DNA from 2 places in the Streptococcus sp. oral taxon 431 genome. Region 2 is predicted to be linked to the other one. Evidence: predicted binding sites of a transcription regulator. Region 2 holds the regulator's gene; the other holds the start of a gene.
The links. The regulator Rex, encoded in region 2, represses fermentation and respiration genes when NADH is low (regulators of the CRP and FNR family bind a similar motif). The targets are predictions, from matches to a motif close to TTGTGAANTANTTCACAA.

Region 1: AXE83_RS02050 ((S)-acetoin forming diacetyl reductase) is a predicted target of Rex. The motif match lies at 2,637-2,654, and genes of this name have one in related genera.

The regions. Positions count from the first base shown of each region.
Region 1 covers NZ_CP014264.1:419,732-425,431, forward strand. Annotated here, with positions in the region: gene pepF (oligoendopeptidase F) at 1-1,026, shown strand, start outside; gene AXE83_RS02045 (thioredoxin domain-containing protein) at 1,202-1,651, shown strand; gene AXE83_RS02050 ((S)-acetoin forming diacetyl reductase) at 1,753-2,517, opposite strand; gene AXE83_RS02055 (DUF2785 domain-containing protein) at 2,792-3,583, shown strand; gene AXE83_RS02060 (MIP/aquaporin family protein) at 3,694-4,362, shown strand; gene queF (preQ(1) synthase) at 4,679-5,170, opposite strand; gene queE (7-carboxy-7-deazaguanine synthase QueE) at 5,189-5,700, opposite strand, start outside.
Region 2 covers NZ_CP014264.1:1,193,030-1,198,729, reverse strand. Annotated here, with positions in the region: gene AXE83_RS05600 (VIT1/CCC1 transporter family protein) at 1-377, opposite strand, end outside; gene AXE83_RS05595 (O-acetylhomoserine aminocarboxypropyltransferase/cysteine synthase family protein) at 596-1,876, shown strand; gene radC (RadC family protein) at 1,940-2,620, shown strand; gene AXE83_RS05585 (gamma-glutamyl-gamma-aminobutyrate hydrolase family protein) at 2,645-3,334, opposite strand; gene AXE83_RS05580 (redox-sensing transcriptional repressor Rex) at 3,350-3,991, opposite strand; gene AXE83_RS05575 (DUF4649 family protein) at 4,072-4,287, opposite strand; gene AXE83_RS05570 (DUF1831 domain-containing protein) at 4,297-4,644, opposite strand; gene AXE83_RS05565 (cysteine desulfurase family protein) at 4,649-5,700, opposite strand, start outside.

The sequences.
Region 1 (5,700 bases), 770 kb from region 2:
GAAGTAGATCGTTCCATGTTTGATCGCCAGATTGACCTCATCATGAAGGACTTTGCGCCAGTCGCTCAGAGATACCTCAAGCATGTTGCCAAGGTCAATGGTCTTGAGAAGATGACCTTTGCGGACTGGAAATTGGACTTGGACAGTGCTCTGAATCCTGAAGTGACTATTGATGATGCCTACGATTTGGTTATGAAGTCGGTAGAACCTTTGGGTCAAGAATACAGTCAAGAAGTTGCTCGCTATCAAGAAGAACGCTGGGTGGACTTTGCTGCTAATAGTGGTAAGGATTCTGGTGGCTATGCAGCTGATCCCTACCGTGTGCATCCTTATGTTCTCATGAGCTGGACAGGTCGTTTGAGCGATGTTTATACCTTGATTCATGAAATTGGTCACTCTGGTCAATTCATCTTTTCTGACAATCACCAAAGTTACTTCAATGCTCACATGTCTACCTACTATGTCGAAGCACCGTCAACCTTCAATGAATTGCTTTTAAGTGATTACTTGGAACACCAGTCTGATGATCCACGTCAGAAACGATTCGCTCTTGCTCACCGCTTGACAGATACCTACTTCCATAACTTTATCACCCACCTCTTGGAAGCAGCCTTCCAACGTAAGGTTTATACACTGATTGAAGAAGGAGAAACCTTTGGGGCAAGCAAACTCAACAGTATTATGAAAGAAGTCTTGACGGATTTCTGGGGAGATGCTATTGAGATTGATGATGATGCAGCACTGACTTGGATGCGCCAAGCTCACTATTACATGGGCTTGTATAGTTATACCTATTCAGCAGGACTTGTCATCTCGACTGCTGGTTACCTTCATCTTAAAAACTCTGAGAATGGAGCTAGAGACTGGCTCAATCTCCTCAAATCAGGTGGTAGCAAAACACCACTTGAATCAGCTATGATTATCAGAGCCGATATCTCAACGGATAAACCACTCCGTGATACCATCCAATTCTTGTCTGATACAGTTGACCAAATTATCAACTACAGTGCCCAGTTGGGAGAATAAAATCATAAAAGTGCAACAATAGAGTTATATTGTTGAGATTTTAGAATGACATTTATTTAATAAAGTTTACTAAAGACTTTGTCTTCAGAATGTGCGATATTATAGATCTATCGGTTGGATTTTATATCTTGTCGTGGGCGATTAGACTAGGGAAAATACTTAGAAAAGGACGGAGATGCTAGTGCGTGTCAATAAAAAACTTAGCTTGCTTATCATTGGAATTGCTATGCCGATTTTGTTTATGATTTGGAAATTCAGTCAGCCTGTTCTTCCAAAAACTTATCAGGAAGCTATTCAGTATACCAAAGCAATCAATATGAAAGAAATGCGCTCCAAACTTGCAAATGGCGACGAGTTTGTCGTCTACATTGGAAGAGAATCCTGTCCCTACTGTCAAAAGTTTGTGCCCAATTTGGCTCTAGCGATTCAAAAAAGTCACCAGACGGTCTATTATTTGGATAGTGATTCTGATGAAAAGGATGAAATTACAGCCTTTGCAAAAGAAATGGATATCCAAACCGTTCCGAATCTTTCAGTCTATCAAAATGGTAGTAAATCACGCTATTTAGAGCAAGGAAGTTCCGCTAGTCTTGAAGAAATCCTTTCATTTCTGAAGCATGAATAGGACAGAAAGATTGTTTTAAATGACAAAAAACGACTCCGAAAATTGGAATCGTGGAGATGATAAAAGAGGTTGGATCATTTTCCAACCTCTTTTTATATATCTTAATGGAATTGCATACCACCATCAACGATAATGGTTTGACCTGTAATGTAGTTTGAATCTGGTCCAGCAAGGAAGCTAACTGCTGCAGCTACATCTTCTGGTTCGGATAGGCGTTTCAATGTAATATCTTTTGCGAATGTTTGCATACCCCACTCGTCATCTTTTCCTGCATTTTTTCCAACTTCATGAGCGATATCATACATCATTGGTGTTTTAACGATACCTGGGGCATAGGCGTTGACAGTGATACCTGACTCTGCTAAATCACGCGCCAATGTTTGAGTAATACCACGAACAGCGAATTTTGTACCGCCGTATACAGTCAAGTTTGGATTTCCGACAACACCTGCTTGAGAAGTAGCATTGATGATTTTACCACCGTGACCAAGTGCTTTAAATTGAGCCTGAGCAGCTTGTGCTCCCCAAATCACACCACCGACGTTAATAGCAAATGTGCGAGCAAATTGCTCCTCTGTAATTGTATCCAGAGGTGTAGTAGGAGCGACACCAGCGTTGTTTACCACAACGTTCAAGTCTCCGAAATGATCGACAACTTTTTGGAAAGCTGCAGCAACTTCTGCTTGTTTAGACACATCAGCTACAACAGCAAAAGCTTTATCTGCTGACAATTCAGCAACTGCTTTCTCAGCTGTTTCAGCGTTGTAGTCTAAAACTCCAACCTTAAAACCATCTTGAACCAAGCGTTTTGCGATTGCAAAACCGATCCCTTGACCTGCACCTGTAACGATAGCTACTTTAGACATATGATTCCTCCTCGGTATCCGTGATACCATTCAAACGTTCATAAAAGAACAGCAAAAGGTTTATAAGTGAGTCGTGATAGGTTTCTAAAAGAAGTCCTATCACGTTTCAGTATACACCTTTGTGAAATTTGTGTCAAACAAATACTTGGTTTTTGGAAAAAATTAACCCTCTAAGAGTGAAAAAACTATCTGAGACTAACATGTTTATTTCTTATAATGAAGATAGCTAGAAAAGAATGTTGTATAATAGATGTGTATGATAGGAGGTAGGCAGATGTATCCAGAATTGAAAAGAAAAGTAGTAGAAGCAAAACCGAGCTATCGTCAAGAAGAAATCCTGTGGTTGCTTGAGCACATAGGGGATCCGAGTCCAGAGATTCGCGATGAATTGGTTTTTACCAGTCTGGCTAGAGGGATTCAAGAAGAGTTATTTACCAAGGAGCAATTTCAGTTGATTGCTGCTATGATTGTTTCTGATGGTGGCCTAGATAAAGAGATTGATAAGGCAGGAGCTTCAACGCTTGAACGTTCTTTTAGGGCACTTATTTATGCCAATCTCTTATCTGCCGATGGCAACCAACAGTCTCTTTTTTATCAAGTGCTTAAAACTGATATCAGAAATACGTTGCTCAATCAAGGGTTGCATTACCTTGAAAAAGAAGAGGATACGACAGGTTTTTCAACTCAATATGGTTGGGTGCATGCTTTTGCTCATGGGGCTGATCTTTTGACTGAAGTTGTTTGTCATCCAGACTTTCCTAAAAACAGAGTTCATGAAGTATTTGACATACTTGGCCAACTATTTAAAAGAATTACGGTTCGATTTATAGATGATGAGGAATGGCGCTTAGCCAGAGTTCTTTACGAACCTATTTTGCAAGGCAAGGTGGATCAAGCGACACTAACCTCTTGGATAAAGTCACTTGATTTCCCGATAGAAGAGACGGAAGATTTTTATAAATTTTCCAATTTTAGATCCTGTCTCTTAGAAGTCTATGTTCAACTCGACCAGAGAAATAGTTTACAAGCTGACTTGAAAGAAGTCATTCAATCTTTTCAATATTAGATTTCGACTATTAAATGTGAAAACTTACACAAAATTTTCCAAGCACATTTCTTGAAACCCTTTCCTTCTTCTGATAGACTAATACATAGTTTGAAAAAAGGAGACTTATCATGAAAAAATTTGTTGCTGAATTAATTGGTACTTTTATGCTTGTGTTCATCGGAACAGGAGCTGTTGTTTTTGGAAATGGTGTTGAAGGTCTTGGACACCTTGGGATTGCTCTTGCTTTTGGTTTGGCAATCGTAGTCGCAGCCTTCTCAATCGGAACTGTTTCAGGTGCTCACTTGAACCCAGCTGTTTCTATCGCTATGTTTGTTAACAAACGTTTGTCATCTTCAGAGCTTGTAAACTACATCCTCGGACAAGTGGTTGGTGCTTTCCTTGCATCTGGATCTGTACTCTTCCTCTTGGCAAATTCAGGTATGTCAACTGCAAGTCTTGGTGAAAATGCCTTGGCAAACGGAGTAACTGTCTTTGGTGGTTTCTTGTTTGAAACAATCGCAACATTCTTGTTTGTTTTGGTCATCATGACTGTAACTTCAGCAAGCAAAGGGAATGGCGCAATTGCTGGTTTTGTGATTGGTTTGTCATTGACAGCTTTGATTCTAGCTGGCTTGAACATCACTGGACTTTCAGTAAACCCAGCTCGTAGCTTGGCTCCTGCTGTATTGGTAGGTGGTGTAGCTCTTCAACAAGTTTGGATTTTCATCCTTGCACCAATCGTTGGTGGAGTTCTTGCAGCTCTAGTTGCTAAAAACTTCCTTGGAACTGAAGAATAATCGAAACTCAAAAAGCCTTGCTCCTCATGATGAGGAACAGGGCTTTTTTGTATCTGTTGATACTCAATGAAAATCAAAGAGCAAACTAGCCGCAGGTTGCTTAAAGCACTGCTTGAGGTTGTAGATGAAGAGGCTGGGAAAAAAGTCTTTGGAATTAGAAAAACGCATAGTATCAGGTATTGAAAAAACTTGATGCTATGCGTTTTATTGTGAGGATATTTACTTCATTTTCTCCTGAAATTGAGTTTTTGCCCAGCCTCAACCATACCTACAGCAAGGCGACGTTGACGCGGTTTGAAGAGATTTTCGAAGAGTATTAGCGGTTGTCAATTTTCTCTGGATAGAGGTCGTGTTGGAAGAGACGTTGTTCTGCCAAGCCTTCATACTTGGTTCCAGGTCTACCGTAGTTGTAGTAAGGGTCAATTGAAATGCCACCGCGAGGTGTAAATTTCCCCCACACCTCTAAGTAGCGAGGGTCTAGCAAGTTGACCAAGTCTTTCCCGATAGTGTTGATACAGTTTTCATGAAAATCTCCATGGTTTCGGTAGCTAAAGAGGTAGAGTTTAAGGGATTTTGACTCAACACAGAGCTTGTCAGGAATGTAGGAAATATAAATAGTCGCAAAGTCTGGTTGAGCGGTAATAGGGCAAAGCGAGGTGAATTCAGGGCAGTTGAATTTGATAAAATAATCATTTTCCACATGACGATTGTCAAAGGACTCGAGGACTTCGGGTTGATACTCGAAAATGTAGTTGGTTTCTTTATTGCCCAGTAGGCTTAGGTTTTTCATTTCTTCTTGTTGTGACATGTTTTTTTCTTTCTAATCTTAAACACCGCGTTGGTTATCGTAGAGGAGGGTATGGAGTTGAGGAAGGACGCGGACATTGCCCCAGCTATCATCAGCAGCGACGCGTTCCCATAGCTCTTTGAGGCGGTCCAGTTGGTCTTGGACAATATTGCCTGTAGCCTTGGGCTCAGGATTTCCCGCCGATAAGAAGAGGACATCTGGTTGGTAGCGTTCTTGAATGCCTTTGGCAAAGGCTAGATCTGCATCATCAAAGACAGGGATTTTAAAGGTTACTTTGTCTGGGTCTAGTTGGGAAACGATAAAGTCCAAGGTTTCAAAGTTGACTTCCATCTTGGAGGAAGGAGGCTTAGGACTCAGAGTGACTTGGTCGATATCTTTCAACCAATTTTGCCAGCGGGATCCCTGGGTCTCAACAGCCAGAGTGACCCCACGTTCCTTGAGTTTGGTGACCAGTTGAGCCATATTGGCTGCTAGGATAGCAGGATTTCCCCCAGATAGGGTGACATAGTCGTAGCTTCCTAGTTTATCTA
Region 2 (5,700 bases):
TTTAGAAAGGCTTTATTGACTAAAAGTTGAGCTGAAGTTTCACACTCACCATTTTGAAGATAAGCAGCATAGAGGGATTTTTTTGCAGCTTCGAGATCCTTATCCAAAAGTAATTGTTCACGCGCTACAGCGGCTTCCTCAGTGTCTTTTTGAGTAGATACAGAGACATACTCGCCTCCAGCCATAGAAAATGCACCTGCTAAGATTGCTGCTAAACCTGAGAGAAAGATAATCCAGATATTGCTGGTTGCACTGGCAACCCCGATAACAACACCTGCAATGGAAATAATCCCGTCATTAGCTCCAAGAACACCAGCACGTAGGATATTTAAACGACCAGCAAAGTTTGTATCTATTTCATGTTTATTTTCTGTCATAGTATTCTCCTTTATATCTAGTATAAAGTATAGGAGAAGTGAAAACAAACATTTTTAACTATCTGAAAAAAGTTCTACAATTCTAATAAAAGATTGCTATTTATCTCAATCGGGCATAGCCATAGCTATTGCTTATGCCAATATATAACAAAGTTGTATTTGTAACCTAGTGTAATAGGTGATACAATGAACCTAATGAAATCTTTGGAGGTCTGATGATGACTCGCGAATTTAAATTTGAAACTCTTCAATTGCATGCAGGACAAGTGGTAGACGCTACTACCAAGTCTCGTGCTGTACCAATTTACCAAACAACATCCTTTGTCTTTGAAGATACACAAGAAGGTGCAGAACTTTTTGCACTTCAGAAGGCTGGTAATATCTATACTCGTATCACAAACCCAACAACTTCAGCCTTTGAAGAGCGTATTGCAGCTCTTGAAGGTGGTGTTGGTGCTCTTGCCACAGCATCTGGGATGGCAGCTCTTACTTATACTATTCTTGGACTTGCTCACGCAGGTGATCATGTTGTTGCAGCTTCAACTATCTACGGTGGTACCTTTAACCTTTTGAAGGAAACCCTTCCTCGATATGGAATTACCACAACATTTGTAGATATCGATAATCTAGAAGAAGTAGAGGTAGCTATTAAAGATAATACCAAACTTGTTTTGATCGAGACTTTGGGTAATCCAGTTATCAACATTCCTGATATTGAAAAGATTGCTGAAATTGCTCATAAACACCAGATTCCATTGGTTACTGACAATACTTTTGCAACACCTTACCTCATCAATGTCTTTTCTCATGGTGTTGACATTGCGGTTCACTCAGCAACTAAGTTTATCGGTGGACACGGTACAACTATTGGTGGTGTTATTGTTGATAGTGGGAAGTTTGACTGGGTAGCTTCAGGGAAATTCCCTCAATTAGTCGAAGAAGATCCAAGCTACCACAATATCAGCTATACTCGTGATGTTGGTGCTGCAGCTTTTATCGTTGCTGCTCGTGTTCAATTGCTTCGCGATATGGGAGCTGCCCTTTCACCATTTAACTCATTCTTGCTCTTGCAAGGTCTTGAAACACTTTCTCTCCGTGTAGAACGCCATGTTCAAAACGCTGAAAAAATCGTTGATTTCCTTGTGAAGCATCCAAAGGTTGAAAAAGTTAACTATCCAAAATTAGCTGATAGCCCTTACCATGCCTTGGCTGAAAAATACCTACCAAAAGGTGTAGGTTCTATCTTTACCTTCCACGTTAAGGGTGGAGAAGCAGAAGCGCGTAAGGTGATTGATAGCTTAGAAATCTTTTCAAACCTTGCCAACGTAGCAGATGCAAAATCATTAGTCGTTCATCCAGCAACTACAACTCATGCCCAGTTGTCTGATTCAGATCTAGAAGCAGCAGGGGTAACTAAAAATCAAATCCGTCTATCAATTGGTCTTGAAAATGTTGATGATTTGATTGAAGATTTGCGTCTTGCTCTTGAAAATATTTAAAAATAGATAAATTTTATCTGGTTTACCATCCTTCTCACGAATAATTAAGTGAGGAGGATTTTTATGTATAGTATTTCTTTTCAACAAGATTCGCTCTTACCACGAGAACGGCTGGTGACAGAAGGAGTAGAGAGTTTGAGTAATCAGGAATTACTAGCTATTTTACTTAGAACAGGAACTCGTCAATCTACTGTTTTTGAAATCGCTCAAAAAGTATTGAATCAATTAAATTGCTTAACTGATTTGAAAAAAATGACCTTGCAAGAACTACAGAGTTTATCAGGTATAGGTAGAGTAAAAGCTATTGAATTGCAAGCCATGATTGAATTGGGCCATCGTATTCATAAACAAGAAACCATTGAGGCAGAGAGTATCCTCAGTAGTCAAAGACTGGCTAAAAAGATGCAAGCTGAACTGGGAGATAAAAAACAAGAGCACCTGGTGGCGCTCTATCTGAATACTCAAAATCAAATCATTCATCAGCAAACCATTTTTATCGGCTCAGCTACTAGAAGTATTGCTGAACCAAGGGAAATTCTCCACTATGCTTTGAAGCATATGGCAACATCTGTGATTCTGGTTCATAATCATCCATCTGGTGCTGTCATGCCGAGTAGAAATGATGACCATGTTACGAAGCTTGTTAAAGAAGCCTGCGAATTAATGGGGTTGGTCTTATTGGATCATCTTATCGTCTCACATTCCGATTATTTTAGTTACCGTGAGAAGACGGATCTGGTGTAAAAAACCTGTATATGATACAGGTTTTTACAATTCATTGACGACATAGTCGAAAAGTGTTTTATCTTTGGGGCGATTTTCAAAGAGAAATTCTGGATGCCATTGAACACCGAGGTAAGGAAAACCATCCGTTGTTGTAACAGCCTCGATAATTCCATCTTTAGGATCATGAGCTACAACCTTGAGATTTGGAGCTAGGTCCTTAATACTCTGATGGTGGAAAGAGTTGATATGGGAGATTTCTCCATAGATTTCTCGAAGAATAGTATCAGGCTCGGTGACTAAACGTTGAGTTGTATACTCGGCTGAAGTATCCTGCCAATGGTCTTCAATATCTTGATAAAGAGTTCCTCCCATAGCCACATTAAAGAGCTGAGTGCCTCGACAAACAGAAAAAATTGGTTTCTTTTGTTTGATTGCTTCTTCAATGAGTGCTAACTCAAAAATATCGCGTTGAAGGTAGTAGTCATCACTATCGATTGTTTTAGGCTCACCGTAGAACTTTGGATCGACATTTTGTCCACCTGTTAAAATGAGTTTATCAATCAAGTCAATGTAGTAACTAGCCATTTCTTGATCACCAATTGGTAGGATAATGGGAATTCCCCCAGCTTCCTTGACTCCTTCAACAAAGCCTTTCGCAGCATAGCTCATCATAAGCTCATCATCAGGATGAGCTTTTTCGTTTCCTGTAATCCCAATAACTGGTTTTTTCATAAATGCTTTCGCTTTCTAATCCTCTTTTCTCATGAAATAGAGGAGAGTTTGCAATTCACTAGTTAAATCTACATACTGAGCTACCACATCTTTTGGAAGTTGGAGATGAACGGGTGAAAAGCTTAAAATTCCTTTAATACCTGCTTCGACAAGGAGATTAGCTACTTCTTGTGATTTGACACTCGGAACTGTTAAGATTGCAGTTTTAACATCTGCATTCTTTATTTTATCCTTGATTTGGGAAATTCCATAAATTGGGATTCCATCAGGAGTTTTTGTCCCAACTTCAGGATGATCATCCAAATCAAAAGCCATAATGATTTTCATTTTGTTTCGTTCGTGGAAACGGTAGTGAAGGAGTGCATGCCCCATATTACCAATACCCACCAACATAACATTTGTAATAGAATTATCATTTAGAAGATCAGCAAAAAACGTCATTAGTTTTTTGACATCGTAGCCAAATCCACGGCGACCAAGTTCACCAAAGTAGGAAAAATCTCGTCTAACAGTAGCAGAGTCAATACCAATGGCCTCGGCAATTTGTTTTGAGTTGGCTCTTTCAATTTTTTCTGCATGAAATCTTTTAAAGATACGATAATAAAGAGAAAGTCTCTTTGCTGTTGCTTTAGGAATAGTGGACTGTTTTTCTTTCACAAAATCACAACCTTTCTAACTACTATTTTATAGAAAGATTGTGAAAAAATCAACAAAAACAAGAAAAAACTAAGAAAATCTTAGTTTATCTTTGTAAAATCATAGTGAAATAGAAAACGATAGAGATCTCCCAGAAGACCTTGATAGATTTCTTTTCCCTTATAGGTAAGAGAAGTAATGACGGTCGTATCTGGAAGAGTCACACATCCTGAAAGTGACAGCATGAGTGCTTCGTAATCTTCGTATTCTAAAAGGCGATCGACTTGATAGGTATCCTTATAGGTTAATCGAAACATAGGGACCTTCTATCTTTCACTTTTAGTGAAGACACCACGTTCAACAAGACTGTCCATCAAGAAGTAGAATTTCTCTTGGTGGATATGAGTTTCTTCTGACTTAAAGATATCAACCAAACGCAGACCAAATTTATCAGTGATGTTGATTTTTGCACCTGTTAAGTCTTTGTTGATAATAATCTTAAGTTGGAAACCTTCCCCACTATTTGGAACCTTCTCAAGAAGGCGTGTTAGTTCATAGTTACCAACCTTTGTTTCAAAAAAAGTGTTATCTTTTAGAGTAAACTTTTTGACAGTTGGGCTAAGTGTGTAATCGTAACGGCAATTTTTGAGACTAATAGTTTTTTCGAATGCCATTGAGTTATCCTCCAATGATTTCTTTTAGAGTTTGTGCGAGAGTGATCATTTCTTGCTCTGTATTTTGAGGTGAAATGCTGACGCGAACGGATTCGTGTAAGCGAGGAGAGTCTTCTCCGTAGAAAGCCTGAAGAACATGACTAACCTGAACGACACCTGCAGTACAAGCAGAACCAGTTGAAATAGAAATCCCTTCAAGATCCAGACGAAGAAGTAGTAGATCATTTCGTTGACCTGGAAATCCAATATTAAGGACATAAGGTAGCTGATCTTTCCCTTGATTGAGGTAATAGTCTGTCTCAGCCATTTCCTTTAAGAAGGTGTCTTTTAGTTGTTGAACTTTTTTAAAGTTTTGTGCTTGGTTTTCAAGATCATCCTTTAGAGCTGCTACCATTCCTACAATGGCAGGAAGATTTTCTGTTCCTGCTCTTTTTTTCTGCTCTTGATCACCACCATGAAGGTAGGAATCAAAATCTGTAGATGCAGCATAGAGAAAACCAACTCCTTTTGGACCATAAAATTTGTGTGCAGAAGCACTGAGAAAATCAATTCCCAATTCTTCGGGAAGTATCTCTAATTTACCGATTGCCTGAACTGCATCGACATGATAGACGGCTGGATGATTTTTTAGAACCTCACCAATTTCAGCAATAGGTAACAGTGTACCAGTTTCATTGTTGGCAAACATAGTAGAAACAAGAATGGTATCTTCACGCAGTGCATTTTTGACTTGGTCTGCAGTGATTTCTTGATGTTCAGGCTGTAAAATAGTCACTTCAAAACCGAAATTTTCAACCAAGTATTTGATGGGTTCTAGAACAGCATGGTGCTCAATCGCAGTAGTGATAATGTGCTTCCCACGATTTTGATGGCGAAGGCAGTAGCCGATGATAGCAGTATTATTGCTTTCAGTACCACCAGTGGTAAAGAATATATGTTGTGGCTTTGTTCCTAGTAAACTTGCTAGTTCTTGACGAGCTTCTCGTAATAGTTTACCTGCTTGACGCCCATGGCCATGAATACTAGAAGGGTTGCCATAAGTTTCTTGCATGACTT